DNA from 2 places in the Idiomarina sp. OXR-189 genome. Region 2 is predicted to be linked to the other one. Evidence: predicted binding sites of a transcription regulator. Region 2 holds the regulator's gene; the other holds the start of a gene.
What was found. Region 2 encodes LexA, which represses DNA repair genes until DNA is damaged. Its sites were predicted from a motif close to TACTGTATNNNNATACAGTA; they were not measured.
Positions count from the first base shown of each region.

Region 1 (7,561 bases), 670 kb from region 2:
GCAGGTTCACTTCGGTCTGCTGTGCCGATGACAGTTCAATTTTTGCTTTCTCTGCCGCTTCTTTTAAGCGCTGCATTGCTAATGGATCTTTACGCAGATCAATGCCCTGGTCTTTTTCAAACTGCTCAACTAAGTAGTTGATTAAGCGGTTATCAAAGTCCTCACCACCTAAGTGCGTGTCACCGTTAGTCGCTAATACTTCAAACGTGTGCTCGCCTTCAACTTCATCAATTTCGATGATAGAGATATCGAAGGTACCACCACCTAAGTCATAAACCGCAATGACATTGTCGCCAGACTTCTTGTCCATACCGTAGGCTAATGCAGCAGCGGTCGGCTCGTTGATGATACGTTTAACTTCTAAGCCTGCGATTTTACCTGCGTCTTTCGTTGCCTGACGCTGAGCGTCATTAAAGTATGCAGGTACAGTAATAACGGCGTCTGTTACTTTCTCGCCCAGGAACTCTTCTGCGGTTTTCTTCATTTTCTTCAGAACTTCTGCAGAAATTTGTGGTGGTGCCTTTTTATCACCATCCACTTCTACCCAAGCGTCGCCATTGTCTGCTTTAACGATTTTATAAGGCATAATGCCAATATCGCGCTGGACTTCGTCGTCCTGAAAACGACGGCCAATTAAACGCTTAATTGCGAATAAAGTTTTGTTCGGGTTAGTTACTGCTTGGCGTTTTGCTGGTGAACCCACCAAAATCTCGCCGTCGTCAGTAAATGCAACCACTGAAGGGGTTGTGCGGTCACCTTCACCGTTTTCGATAACGCGTGCTTTGCCACCGTCTAGTACAGCAACACAAGAGTTTGTTGTACCTAAGTCAATACCAATTGTTTTGCCCATGATTCGTCTCCAACTCCAGATTCATGAAATTTGTTTCGTTACCCCTTATTTGGGGTCTCTTCATTTTGATTTCAACACCCTATGTAAGGATATTTGATTAATCTTTATGCTTTCGTATCGACGCCCGAGTCTGAATTACGCGCAACCATAACCATAGCGGGACGCAGCAAGCGGCCATTTAGTTCGTAGCCTTTCTGCATGACAGCCATAATAGTGTTATTTGAGTGCTCGCTAGACTCTTGCATCGACATGGCCTGGTGCAAATCAGGGTTAAAGGCTTCGCCTTCTTCTCCTACCGCTTTCACACCAAACTTTTCCAGGGTTGAGGTCAGACTCTTGTAAGTCAGCTCAATACCTTCAATAAAATTGCGGCTCGACTCGTCTTGCTGGTCGGCTAGCTGTAGTGCTCTTTCCAGGTTATCCACGGACGTTAGCAATTCATTGGCGAACTTCTCTAGCGCGAACTTATGCGCTTTTTCCACGTCCTGGCTTGCACGACGTCGTACGTTTTCCATTTCAGCCTGCGTACGCAACACCGACTCACGCTGGTCTTTCGCCTGTGCTTCAGCTTTACTCAGTGCCAACTCAAGCTCGGCAATTTTGTCGGTTTGGTCGGCAGATGTGCCTGCTGTTTCTGCTTCCGCAGCTGTTGTGTCCTGTTGCATTGCTTCTTCTGCCGCTTGCGCAGCCTGCTGCTCTGCTTGCTGTTGCTCGACCGTCTGGTCAACATTCTGTTCAGTCTGTTGGTCTTTTTTATTCGCCATATTTGACTCTCTTCAGTCCGGTTTAAATTGAGGTTGCCAAGTTAATGGGGGCAAGTTTTTTACTTTCAAGGGGCTTTCTATGACTTGATAAATTTTCCACCTGATCGTAGCGTAAACAGCCTAAACCACAGGAACTGTCATTATGAGCGCATTTCAGAGAATTGGCTTACTCGGCAAGGTCAATGACCGCGGCACACAACTCACTTTAGAAACGGTAACGACGACACTAAACGAACGTGGCTATGACATAGCACTTGAGTCCCGCACTGCTGAACAGTTACCTCAAAAACTGCTTGAGTCCGGTAAAATCAAAACCATAAACTTAGCAGAGCTTGGAGAGTGGGCTGACATTGCCGTTGTTGTTGGTGGTGATGGCAATATGTTAGGTGCGGCAAGGGCGCTCTGCGAACATGACATTGGGGTCATTGGTGTGAATCGGGGTAATTTAGGCTTTTTGACTGACCTGGACCCTGACGAAGTAATGACTCACTTGCTTAACGTTTTAGAAGGCGAATACCACGTTGAAAAGCGTTTTCTACTTTCTGCTGAAGTGATTAGCAACGGATCTCCAGCAGGTGCAGGACGCGCCATTAACGAAATTGTTCTGCATTCTGACAAAGTCGCTCACATGATAGAGTTCGAGCTCTACATTGATGATCACTTTGTTTTTAGTCAGCGCTCTGACGGGTTAATTTGCGCTACGCCTACGGGCTCCACCGCCTATTCTCTGTCTGGAGGCGGCCCCATATTACACCCTAACCTCAATGCGATGACTCTGGTTCCTATGTTTCCTCACACATTAAGTAGCCGCCCTATTGTTGTTGATGGCGAAAGCCATATTCGACTACGCGCAGCTTACGACAACGATCTATTACAAATTAGTTGTGACGGTCACGTACGTATGGCAGTGCACCCGGGCGACGACATTGTGCTTAAAAAGCATGACCATACGCTGAAAATGATTCACCCGGTTGATCACAATTATTACCACGTATTGCGTAACAAACTTGGCTGGGGCAGCCGACTTTTTTAGAAGAAATTTCATACTGAGCTTGCAATAACAAAATAGTACTGTATAAATACTGTATAAACTGTACAAAACAACAGTGCTTTTATACGTACATGTCAATAAGGTGCATTTATGTTAGCTCAGTTACACATCCGCAATTTTGCTGTCGTTAAATCTCTGGATATCGACTTCTCAAAAGGCATGACCGCTATCACTGGTGAGACCGGTGCAGGTAAATCTATTGCTTTAGACGCTTTAAGCTTATGTTTAGGTGCCAGGGCTGATGCTAACTGGGTACGACCAGGCGAGGACAAAGCGGAAATAAGCGCTGTTTTTACCGTAGAGCCAAACAGCCCTGCAGCCCAGTGGCTTAACCACAATGACTTTGATGCAGAAGAAGACTGTATTCTACGACGTGTCATTCAGCGTGACGGTCGTTCAAAAGCCTGGATAAACGGCACGCCTGTTGCGCTGAACCAACAGAAATTATTAGCACCACTATTAGTTAATATCCACGGGCAGCATGAACACCAACTATTATTGAAAGAAGAGCACCAGTTAGAACTGCTCGACAACTACGCAAGACACACAGGGTTACTGTCAGAGGTTGCAACGCAATACCGTCAATGGTTCGAGCTTGAAAAAGAATATAAACACTATGTTCAACAACAAGACGAACTCGAAGCTCAGCGACAATTGCTCGAATACCAAGTCGAAGAATTGAATGACTTTGCTATTGCCGAAGGTGAATTTGAAGAGCTCGAACAACGCCATAAAAAGTTAAGTCACAGTAAGTACCTCATGGAAGCCAGTGCTTTTTCACTCAGTGCGCTTTACGAGGGTGAGCATAACAATGCAACAGGGCTGGTTTCTTCGGCGAATCAGCGACTAGAGGAAGCTGCGGATATCGATGAGCAGTTAAAGCCTGTTTGCCAACTCTTAGAACAAGCCAAAGTCCATATTGAGGAAGCTGCGCTCGAGCTAAGGCATTATCAGGATGAACTCGAGCTTGACCCCGCTGAGCTCGACATTGTTGAAGAGCGGTTAAGCAAAGCTATTAGCTTAGCGAAAAAGCATCAGGTTGCAGCTGCTGACTTATGGCAACACCATCAAAAGCTGAACGCCGAACTCGATAATATTGTGAATGCTGATAAAAACCTTGAGCAGCTTGATTCTGATCGCCAACAGGCGGAAGCCGATTACCGGGAGTTAGCACAAAAACTCTCTAGCAGCCGTGAAAAGGCGGCAGATGAACTCAGTAAGAAAATTACACAATCAATGCATGAGCTCAATATGCCTCATGGCCGATTTATTATTAATGTCGAGCATGACACGGATAAAAAAGCGTCTCGTCTGGGTACCGATGATATTCAGTTCGAAGTAACAACTAACCCTGGCCAGCCACTGCAGTCTCTCAGTAAAGTTGCATCGGGCGGTGAACTTTCACGTATTAGCCTTGCCATACAGGTCATGACAGCAACCCAAAAGTCAGTACCAACAATGATGTTCGACGAAGTCGATGTTGGTGTCAGTGGCCCAACTGCCGCTATTGTTGGAAAAATGCTGCGCGAGCTTGGGCAAACAGCTCAAGTTATTTGCGTTACGCATTTGCCACAGGTTGCTGCAAAAGCTGACAACCAGTTCCAGGTCAGTAAATATAGTGACAATGACGAAACAGAAACTATGGTGACAGCGCTAAGTCACAATGAACGTGTCACAGAGCTTGCCCGCTTACTGGGTGGGGATAGTGTAACGGACATGGCTAAAGCTAACGCGAAAGAGCTTTTAGCGAGTTAGTCGCTGACTGTGCTGGTGTTCAGCGGCTGCTTTGTTTATCATCGTCAAAAGTTAAATACAGTTATAAAAAAGAGAAATAGGTATTTCATGACCAAATTTGCAGTTTGTATCGCCGCATTGCTGAGCTTAGGTGGTTGCTCTGTGCTCGATAGCATGGTTTACAGAATAGATATTCCTCAAGGCAATTACCTTGAGCAAGACGATGTTGATAAGCTTCGTGTCGGAATGACTGAAGAGCAGGTTATTTACGTATTAGGCAAGCCTGTCGCTGAAAACAGCTTCGACTCAGATCGCTGGGTGTACTTGTACAATATGAACCCGAACGAAGGTAAAGTTTACCGTAAAGAACTGATCTTAACTTTCAATAATAAACGTTTAAGTGATTTAAGCGGCGACTTTGCTAAGTCAGATCAGTTTGATCAGCCTCTCGATCAATAAAAACCTAATATGAACTAAGGAGCATTATGGCGAACTCCTCAAAGACTGATGAGCTCGTCCGTGTTGTCCGAAGTCCCAGTGACAAGCGTGACTATCAGCACTTGGTTTTAGATAACCAACTTAAAGTGCTGTTAGTCCATTGTCCTGATAGCGTGAAAGCGGCAAGCTCCATAGCCGTCAGTGCAGGTCACTTTGACGATCCGCCGCATACCCAAGGTCTCGCTCACTTTCTAGAGCACATGTTTTTCATGGGCAGCCAGTCTTACCCTGAGCCCAGCGCCTTCAATGATTTTCTTAGCGCTCATGGCGGTCAGCACAACGCCTGGACAGGCACTGAATTTACTAATTTCCACTTTGACTGTAATGCAAACGCACTTGAAGCCGCATTTGAGCGTTTTGCATCAATTTTAAAAGAGCCTCTTTTTTCCGATAAGTGGATTCAAAAAGAAAAACAGTCCATTGAGTCTGAGTTTCGTTTAAAACAAAAAGATGAGTTACGTCGCCTGTATCAGGTTCATAAAGTGACGGCTAATCAGGATCATCCCTTTTCTCTGTTTTCTGTTGGAAACTTAAATACCTTAAAAGATGATGAGCACGGTACTTTACAACAGAAGCTTAAGCGCTTTTATGAGTCTCATTTCAGCGCAAATCGAATGCAGCTGGTACTTGCTGGTCCACAATCGTTGACAGAACTAGAGGCTATCGCGACTCGTCATTTTTCTGACTTTCAAAATCATGCACAACCAAAAACGGCCATAACTGAACCTCTGTATACTGAGGAACAAAAAGGCCTTTTCATTCAGGTAAAACCATTAAAAGATGCCTACCGCCTTATTCTCACCTTTCCGTTACCAGGCATTGACCAGGATTACCGAAACAAAACCACCAGTTTTATTGCGCATATTGTCGGGTACGAAGGTCCCGGCAGTTTATTTAACTGCTTACGCGACAAAGGCTGGATAAACTCTTTATCTGCTGGCGGAGGGATTAGCGGTAGCAACTTTAAAGACTTTAATGTCAACATTCAGCTAACCCTATCGGGTCGAAAAAATATCGACACCATACTGCAATGGGTTTTTGCTTACTTGCGAAAGGTGAAAACCGAGGGAATAGTAGACTGGCGTTATCAAGAAAGAAAAATTACGTCTGAGTTAAGCTTTCTTTATCAGGAGCCAACGCCCGTCGGTGAATTAGCCAGCCAATTAAGCATCAACGCTTTTCATTATAGTTTGGAAGACACCATTTACGGTGACTACCGAATGGATGAGCTTAATAATGCTTACGCTGAAAAATTACTGACGCTAATGACGCCAAAACACAGTCGTATTACGTTAATCGCTCCTGATGTCAAAACCGATCGGGAAGCGCCTATTTACAATACTCAATACAGCGTAGAAAAACTCACTGAGTCGCAATTAACGAAGCTTAGTCAAACACCCGCAGAGTTCATCGCCAAACTGCCCGAGCGCAACCGTTTTATAAATGACCGGTTACACCCGCAACCACTAGAAAACGAGACGTTACTGCCGGAATGCATTTCAAGTTCCGATTTGATGGAGCTGTGGCACTTGCAAGATACCGAGTTCCGCGTACCTAAGGGGCATATTTATTTAGCATTGAAATTACCTGCAGTAACCAGTTCAGCTTATTACTTCGCAATTGCCCGACTTTGGTCTGAACTCATTATAGACGCCTTAAATGATGATCTTTATGACGCTGAAGTTGCCGGGCTGCATTTTAATATTTACCCCACTCAGCAAGGTATTGTTATTCACACAACGGGATTGTCAGAGGGGCAACTTCCGTTAATGTCACATTTAATGAAACGCGCCTTAGTGCTTAAATTTGCGCACCGTCGTTTCCGAGATATAAAGCAAACCCTAGTTGCCAACTGGCAATCTGCGCATCAAAATCAACCATTAAACAAGCTTTTCGCAGAGCTCAATCAGCAATTACAACCTGGACTTTTTAGGCTGCCCGAGCTTGCCAACCAGCTCTCTGCTTTATCTTTTCGTGAGTTTACTCAAGCATTAGAGAGAATGTTCGAGCCAGTGTATATAAAAGCCTTTATGCACGGAGACTGGCAAACGCGTCAAGCGCACGAACTTGCTGAACTTATTCAGGCAAACTTGCCCACTGAGCGCCCGGCACAAAAAGACAGAGATTCGGTTAAAAAAGTCAGCGAATTTTCTAACCAAGAACTTGAGGTTCCCTGCTCTCATCCTGATAACGCTATTTTACTTTATCAGCAAGGCAACAATGACAGTGAGCGAGAGCAAATTTGCTATATGTTACTTCAGCAGTTAGTACATCAAGCGTTCTTTCATGATATCCGCACCGAGAAACAGTTAGGTTATGCGGCGGGTAGTCAATACTTTCCTGTTCAGCGTCTACCCGGCATTTTATTTTTTGTTCAATCCAATAGTGCACCAACCGACACCTTATTTGACGAAGTTTCAGATAGCCTTGAAAAGCTGTTCAGTCGACTAGATACAACCACGCTGAAAGTTTGGCACCACACCAAAGCGGTTCTTCAACAACAAATACGCACACGCGACAGAAGCCTTCGGGTTAAGAGTCAACGCTTATGGGGTGCTATTCAATTGGGCGACACGTCATTTAACCGCCAGCTCAGATTACTGGACGCACTTGATAATTATCAATTAACCGACTGGCTGACTGACATACGACAAAAATTGTCAC
Region 1 is NZ_CP139706.1:977,329-984,889, reverse strand. Features, by position in the region: gene dnaK (molecular chaperone DnaK) at 1-850, opposite strand, end outside; gene grpE (nucleotide exchange factor GrpE) at 955-1,614, opposite strand; gene nadK (NAD(+) kinase) at 1,757-2,647, shown strand; gene recN (DNA repair protein RecN) at 2,756-4,420, shown strand; gene UM402_RS04745 (outer membrane protein assembly factor BamE) at 4,508-4,858, shown strand; gene UM402_RS04740 (insulinase family protein) at 4,885-7,561, shown strand, end outside.
Region 1: recN (DNA repair protein RecN) is a predicted target of LexA. The motif match lies at 2,704-2,723, and genes of this name have one in related genera.

Region 2 (7,561 bases):
AGGTCAGTCGGGTAAAGTCATTCTGAACTGGGACTAAACCCTATGAGTGCAGACGAACGTACCTACGAATTAGTGGAGCTAAACACCGCGGCAGAGCACTGGCAAGCCGGTGATGCGGTGTTTGCCGACATTCGCGACCCACAGTCTTTTGCGATGGGTCACATTCCGGGTGCGCAGCGCATCGACAACAGTAATTTGGGCGTATTTTTGGAGTCTGTCGACAAAAACGCCCCTATTATTGTGGTTTGTTATCACGGTATTAGTAGCCAGGGCGCCGCAGAATATATTGCGGCGCAGGGCTTTACTAATGTCAGTAGCATGAACGGCGGTTTTACCGCCTGGTCAATGTCTTACCCCGAGCACGTTAACAAGGAATAAACCATGCGCCGATTGCTGAGCAGTAAAGACCCGGAATGGATGCGAAAGCTCTACCAATATCTGCGTCAGCACGGCATACCGGTTAGCGTCACGGAAAAAGGCGAGCAACTTGAACTATGGCTGCACCAAAGCAGCTACGAGGCGCTCGCTAAAGATCTTGTTCAACAATGCAAAGCGAACCCTGAGCTGCTCGACGAAAAGCCGCAGCAGTCGGCTTCAACACAAGACTCAAACCAACCTTCTTCAACGTCGCGTCGCTCAGCGCCTATTTCCTTGACACTTTTAGCGCAAAGTGGCTGGCTCACACGAATAGTCGCAGCACTAGCGGCTTTGGTCTTTTTAGTTCTGAATATGTGGCCTGAAGCTACGTTAGAAGCTCTAAAAATCAGTCGCTTCTTTAACGCACTGCCCTTTGACCAGCCCTGGCGTTTTGTCACTCCGGTCTTCATGCATTTCACGCTGCTTCATATTGTGTTTAATGTATTTTGGTGGTGGTATTTAGGCGGTCGTATAGAGAAGACACTGGGCACTTCCTGGCTACTGGCCCTATTCTTGTTTTCCGGCATTACCGCCAATGTTATTCAGTACCTAATGAATGGTCCTAACTTTGGTGGCATGTCCGGTGTGGTTTATGGTCTGCTTGGTTTCTGCTGGGTGTATAGCTTCCGCCGGGCGACACCGCTGTATCTGCCGCCGGGGCTCATTGTCTTTATGCTGCTTTGGCTAGTGCTGGGTTACACCGGCGTACTTTGGGTCAACGTAGCCAACGAGGCGCATTTAGCCGGATTACTGTCAGGGTGCTTAGCGGGCTTTGTGGTGCGGGCGCTAAACCCGACACCCAAAATTCGTTACTGATAAATATACTTGGTAAAAATAACTTCTTTTATGACCGGGTTGCCGGTTTCCTGAGTCATTAACTCTTTGGCGCGCTCCAGGCATTTGAGTCGCAGCTGGTCACGTCCTGTCATAGTCCGAACCTGACGCTCCGTTGCCGTACTGAATATGTTTATAAAGGCATCCCGCAGTAACGGTGCATGATGTTCGACCACACTCACGTAGCTAGGGTCCGGAACCATAACTTCTACCGCAACGCGCACAAACCCCAGGCGGTAATCATTCCCTTCTTTTAAAAAGTTTGTTGTTATGTCGGGTTCAAAACCATAGTACGCAACCTCGTCTTGCGCGCTTGCAACTGTGCTTAATAAACACATTGTTAGCAGTAAACCCAATGTCCGAATCAGTTTCATATAGCCACCCAGCTTTCGCTGTTCAATTGTTTCCTTTTTGCTATCATAGCGATAGAGCTTGATAACGCCAATACAAATGACAACAGAGTTATACCCAGCACCAACATTTCCTGTCAGTGAACCGCTTAAATGGCAGGCTCCTGATAAGGTCGAGCTAACCTCTACACAGCATGACTGGCTGTGCTTCGAGGGCTCTTTAACCCAGCGTCTGAAAAGTAATTGCGGGCATTTTGAGGTTCGTTTATTAGGGCAACAGGAAATGCTGCCTCATGACGAAGAGTGCCGTCGCTTAAAGCAGAGTCAGCCCGCGGTAGTGCGCGAAGTACTGCTATACTGTGATGGTAAACCCTGGGTGTTTGCCCGCAGTATTTTCGCAAAAAGCGCCGAAAACAACGAGCAGTTGCAACTTTCAGAATTAGGTAACCGTTCACTCGGCGACTCGTTGTTTCAACGAGAGGACTTAACTTCAGGGCCCATTGAAGTAGCGACTGTGGCGGAATCTCATGTTATAGGCAAACTGAACCAGCAATGGTTTAGTCAGTCGAAACCCTTATTAGGCCGCCGCCGAATATTCTCGACCGCAGGCGAGCAACTGTTAGTGAGCGAGATATTCTTAACGTCGTCACCACTTTACGACCATGTGTTAGAGGTACAGAGCAAGTGATAGCACAAAAACTTCAGGCTTTTTGGCAGTTAATGCGGGCGGACCGTCCCATTGGTACTTATTTGCTGGCGTGGCCGACAATATGGGCTTTGCTAATTGCCGGCACTGGTAACCCGCCGCTGAAAATTGTGGTGATATTTTTGCTGGGCACTTTTGTGATGCGTTCCGCCGGTTGTGTGATCAATGACTTTGCCGACCGCAACTTTGATGGTCATGTCAGGCGCACTAAGCAACGCCCTATTCCCGCCGGAAAAATTTCCGCAACGGAAGCTATTATTGGTTTCTTTATTTTGCTGGCTATTGCTTTTGGACTGGTGCTTCAGCTGAATACCAACACCGTTATGCTGAGCTTCCTGGCTGCCGGCGTTGCCGCACTTTACCCTTTCTGCAAACGCTGGACTCACCTACCCCAAGTGGTACTGGGCATAGCCTTCAGTTTCGGCATACTCATGGCGTTTACGGCACTAGAGTCCAGTGAGTGGTTTATCGCTGCTCTGTTGTTTATCGCCAATATTATTTGGACCGTGGCTTACGATACCGAATACGCCATGGCCGACCGGGAAGACGACTTAAAAATTGGTCTGCAAAGCACGGCTATTTTATTTGGCCGTTACGACAAACTCATCATTGCGTTATTGCAACTGGTTGTCATCGGGTTGCTGGCATGGGTGCTCTATATACTCACAGCGGACTGGATAGCCTGGGCGGCGCTTGCGGTAAGTATACTACTGTTTGCGCACCAGCATTGGTTAATACGCCATCGCGAGCCAATGAAATGCTTCCAGGCCTTTTTGCACAACCATTACGTCGGTATGGTTTTCGCGATAGGCCTGGCGTTACATTACTGGTATTAAGGTTAAGCGCTATTCACTCGGCTGATTGACGAACTGCTGCACCGACTGCCTTATCGTTTGCAGGACAGGCCCGTCAATCAGCTCATCGACCTGGTCACTTAACGCCCCAACCGGCTCTGCGGCAATTTGCTGACCATCGTCATCAATTTCAACCAGCCCCTGCTGCTTAAGACTAGCAATTAATGTCGCCATGACTTTCTTGTCATAAAACTCCGGCGCGTCAATTCCGTGGATAGAACTCAAACGCTCGGCCAGAGTAATAGACTGTTTCTCAAGCTCCGCCCGCATTATCGGCTGTGCCTGCTGCAGAAGCTCTAACACAATACAGTAGCGCTGCAGAGTTTCACTGGCACTGTTGGCTAGCAAGCGCAAACGATACCACTGCGCACTTTCACGCTTCGCAATGACACAGTCGCTACCTTCGCGGGTAATTAATTGCTGACGTGCCAGCTCCTCACACAGCGCCTCTACCCACAGCGGAATATCCTCGGCGGTGTGACTCAGGTAAAGTTCAGCTTTTAGCATGGGGTAAATTGCTTGAGTGCGCTCGACAATTTCATCTACCGACACGCGCTTTTTCGCCATAATGATTGAGGCAATAATGCCCGGCACAACCATCATGTGCAGTATGTTGTTGCGGTAGTATGTCATCGCAATAGCCGACATACGTTCGAGCGAGATAACTTCGCCCATAGTATCTGACTCAACTTTAAACTTATCGGTGCGCAGCGCCTGCTGCCACAATTCTTCCGGTGTTTCTTTAGGCACACTAATATCGGTACTGTAAGGCACTTCTTTTAACACACCCAGATACACTTCCAGCTGAGCTAATAGCTCTTCTTTCGTCAGCGCATGATGCTCAGAGCTGAGTAATGCCAGAGCCGTTAGGTTCACACTGTTTGCGGCTGCAGAGTCGTTTATGCCCTGCATAACACGCTCAGCCAAACCATTGACCACGGGGGTTAACCAATTCGGTCTTAGCGGCTCTTCGGCCCCTCGCGTTACCGACTTATGCCAGTCGGGCGCATTACAGTCTAGCGTATGCTTTAAATCGATAGGCTGGCCGAAAGTTACAAAGCCCTGACCAAAATTACGCAATTTGGTAATTGTTTTTAGAATTTGAAAAACGGATTCTTTCTCTTTGTCCTTACCTTTTAACTCCTTCAGGTAAGTGGCGACTTCCATGATGTGTTCATAACCAAGATACACCGGCACCAACGACACTGGACGTTGTTGATCACGCAGCATACCCTGAACGGTCATAGCGAGCATGCCAGTCTTTGGCGGCAATAAACGCCCAGTTCTGGAACGACCGCCTTCACTGAAGTATTCCACCGGGTAGCCTTTTTGAAACAGCCAGCACAAGTACTCGCGAAATACCGCGGAATAAAGCTTATTGCCACGGAAACTGCGGCGTATAAAGAATGCTCCACCACGACGGAAAATGCCGCCAACCGGGAAGAAGTTCAGATTGACCCCTGCTGCAATATGCGGAGGCACCAAGCCTTCTTTATAAATAACATAGCTCAGTAGCAAGTAATCCATGTGACTTCTGTGACACGGCACGTAGATAATTTCGTGTCCCTGCTGAGCAAGACGACGTATGCGTTCACCGCCTTTTACATGAATACCGTTATAAATACGGTTCCACATCCAGGTCATAAAGCGGTCAAGTACTCGCACTAACGTCGAGCTGTAATTCGCCGCAATTTCGTCAATGTAAGAGAGTGCTTTTTTGCGAGCTTCCTCTTCACTAATTTTTTTGCCTTTGGCCTCGTCGGCAACGGCCTTCTTGAGCGCTGGCGTGTTAATGAGCTGCGCCATAAGCTCTTTCCGATGACTGAGCTTGGGTCCGGCAACTGCATGACGCATGCGAACAAAGTGAACACGGGCAACACGCGCCAATTTATGGGCTATGCGCATGTCTGCGCCGTAATCATTAGCCATTTGACCTAAACTGACGCTACGCGAGAAGCGCAACAAGACCTGACGACCTGAAAAAAGCACAAGCCAGAATTTACGAATAGCGCCTGGGTTATCGAGGTCACCTGTCATTGCCTTGCCGGCAATTGCTTCCTGGCCTGCCTGGCGCCCCCAGAACACCCCAGCGGGTATCAGCTGTAAGTCGAGGTTGCTATTGTCTTTATGTAACTTCAATAACTGATGGAATTCTTCCACCGCTTTTTCAGAGGTTTCGTTGGCAAATTCTTCCAAATACATAACCCGGCTGTATTCTTTGCCATTAATTTCAAGCGGTTCGAGAGGATCAGGCAGGCCTCGGCGCTTAGCTGCACGCTGCAATATGGACAGATCAGCAGTGGAGGTTGAACGCATAACGTAAGCCACCGGCTTTTGCACCGTGGTTTTGTGATCAGTTTCATCGCCGTCCCAAATATCTTCGAACCGTGTTAGCCAACGTAACGGATACTTCAACACCGCGTAAAAAGGGCTTTTTTTGCTCATACATCAACCTCTGTTTTAAACAGAGCTATAGGATACCAACTTAAAAAATAAAAGTCGTTGGTGAAATGACTTGCGAAATAAAAATACCTGTATATACTCACAGTATAACTGTACATAAACACAGGTTCGAATATGCGCCCTTTAACACCAAGACAGTCTGAAATATTAGAGCTTATTAAAGACAACCTGCACGCAACCGGTATGCCGCCGACACGTGCGGAAATTGCTTCCAAGCTTGGCTTTCGTTCTGCCAACGCCGCCGAAGAGCATTTAAAGGCGTTAGCGCGTAAAGGTGTTATTGAAATTATGCCAGGTATGTCTCGCGGCATTCGCTTAGTGGGCGACGACTTTGATGTCGCCGAAGGTTTGCCGCTGATTGGCCAGGTCGCCGCCGGTGAGCCGCTGCTTGCAGAACAGCATGTTGAAGGGCATTACAAAGTCGACGAATCATTATTTCAGCCTGCCGCCAGCTTTCTCCTGAAAGTTAACGGTATGAGCATGAGAGACATTGGTATCTTGGACGGTGACTTACTTGCCGTGCATAAAACTGAGCAAGCCAGAAATGGACAGGTTGTTGTTGCTCGGGTTGAAGACGAAGTCACGGTAAAACGGTTTGAGCGCAAAGGTCGCACTGTCTTGTTACATCCGGAAAATCCAGAATTCTCCACCATCACTGTTGATCTAGCATCGCAAGTATTCGCGATTGAAGGTCTGGCGGTTGGTGTTATCAGAAATGGAGCTGCACTATGAAAATTCAACAGAACAACAAATTGCACCACCCGGGTTTGTGGAAAGCTGCACCGACGGATATTAAGTTTGAACAAGAAACAGGCGCAGAGGCAGTCGAGACAGACGCCTTATCACCAGCTGTTCAGAATGCTTTACAACAAAAGCCAAGTGAGTGGGTTACTGTTATCGGCGGTGACAAAAATGTCATTGCCCAGCTTATTGAATCCGGTGTTGCGGAGCATCAAATTCGTTGGTTACGCAGTCACTCTGCCGAACGTTGTGAGTGGGCATTGGAGCAAGCGCTATTAGCGGGAAACAGCAGTATGGTTATTGCCTATCTCGACTCTGTCTCAAGCCGCACATGGCAGCGCGCAAAAATGGCAAGTAAATTAAGTCACACTCAATACTTCCTGTTTGATAAAAACACACTAACATCCCACCTCCACTAAATCCTCGTTAGTGTGTTTCTTCCTTGATAGGCTGCTTCGGCAGCCTTTTTTTAACAGATCAGTTCATTTATTGACCATTTGTTTGATTTGATCTGGATCTTTCTTTGTAAATTAGTTAATAAATGTACTACCCGACTATAAAAATATTATAACAACGATAATTATAACAAAGAGTCTGTAGAGAAAGTGATTTCTGGGGAGAAGCTGTTCCTTTTTCTGCTTACCTCTTTGTTCTTCGAATTTTGATCGGAATTGGCCTTTCGGTCTCATTGAAGAATAAGAGGAGAAGTCACGTGAAAATGAAGCCTCTGTGGGCACTATTGGCTATGTTGAGCTTACCTGCTAGCGCAGAAAACCAACTCAACCTAACCAAGGGTGTTACTGAAGTCAGTAACCGAGTTTACGACCTGCACATGACGATATTTTACATCTGTTGTGCCATTGGTGTGGTCGTGTTCGGTTTAATGTTCATTTCGATGATTCGCCATCGCAAATCGAAAAACCCCAAACCAGCGAATTTCCACGAGAACGTAAAAGTTGAAATTGCCTGGACCATTATTCCACTGTTAATTCTTGTGGGTATGGCCATTCCGGCAACAACAACTCTAATTGCTATGGAAGATACATCAGACGCTGATGTCACTATTCAGGTTACGGGTTCGCAATGGAAATGGCACTACAAATACTTCGAGAATGACGTTGAGTTCTTCAGTCGTTTGGCGACTCAACAAGAACAAATAGACAATAAATTCGACAAAAGCGAAAACTACTTACTCG
Region 2 is NZ_CP139706.1:302,643-310,203, reverse strand. Features, by position in the region: gene tdh (L-threonine 3-dehydrogenase) at 1-37, shown strand, start outside; gene glpE (thiosulfate sulfurtransferase GlpE) at 43-378, shown strand; gene UM402_RS01465 (rhomboid family intramembrane serine protease) at 382-1,233, shown strand; gene UM402_RS01460 (flagellar basal body-associated protein FliL) at 1,227-1,625, opposite strand; gene UM402_RS01455 (chorismate--pyruvate lyase family protein) at 1,702-2,289, shown strand; gene ubiA (4-hydroxybenzoate octaprenyltransferase) at 2,322-3,143, shown strand; gene plsB (glycerol-3-phosphate 1-O-acyltransferase PlsB) at 3,153-5,606, opposite strand; gene lexA (transcriptional repressor LexA) at 5,739-6,356, shown strand; gene UM402_RS01435 (hypothetical protein) at 6,353-6,784, shown strand; gene coxB (cytochrome c oxidase subunit II) at 7,084-7,561, shown strand, end outside.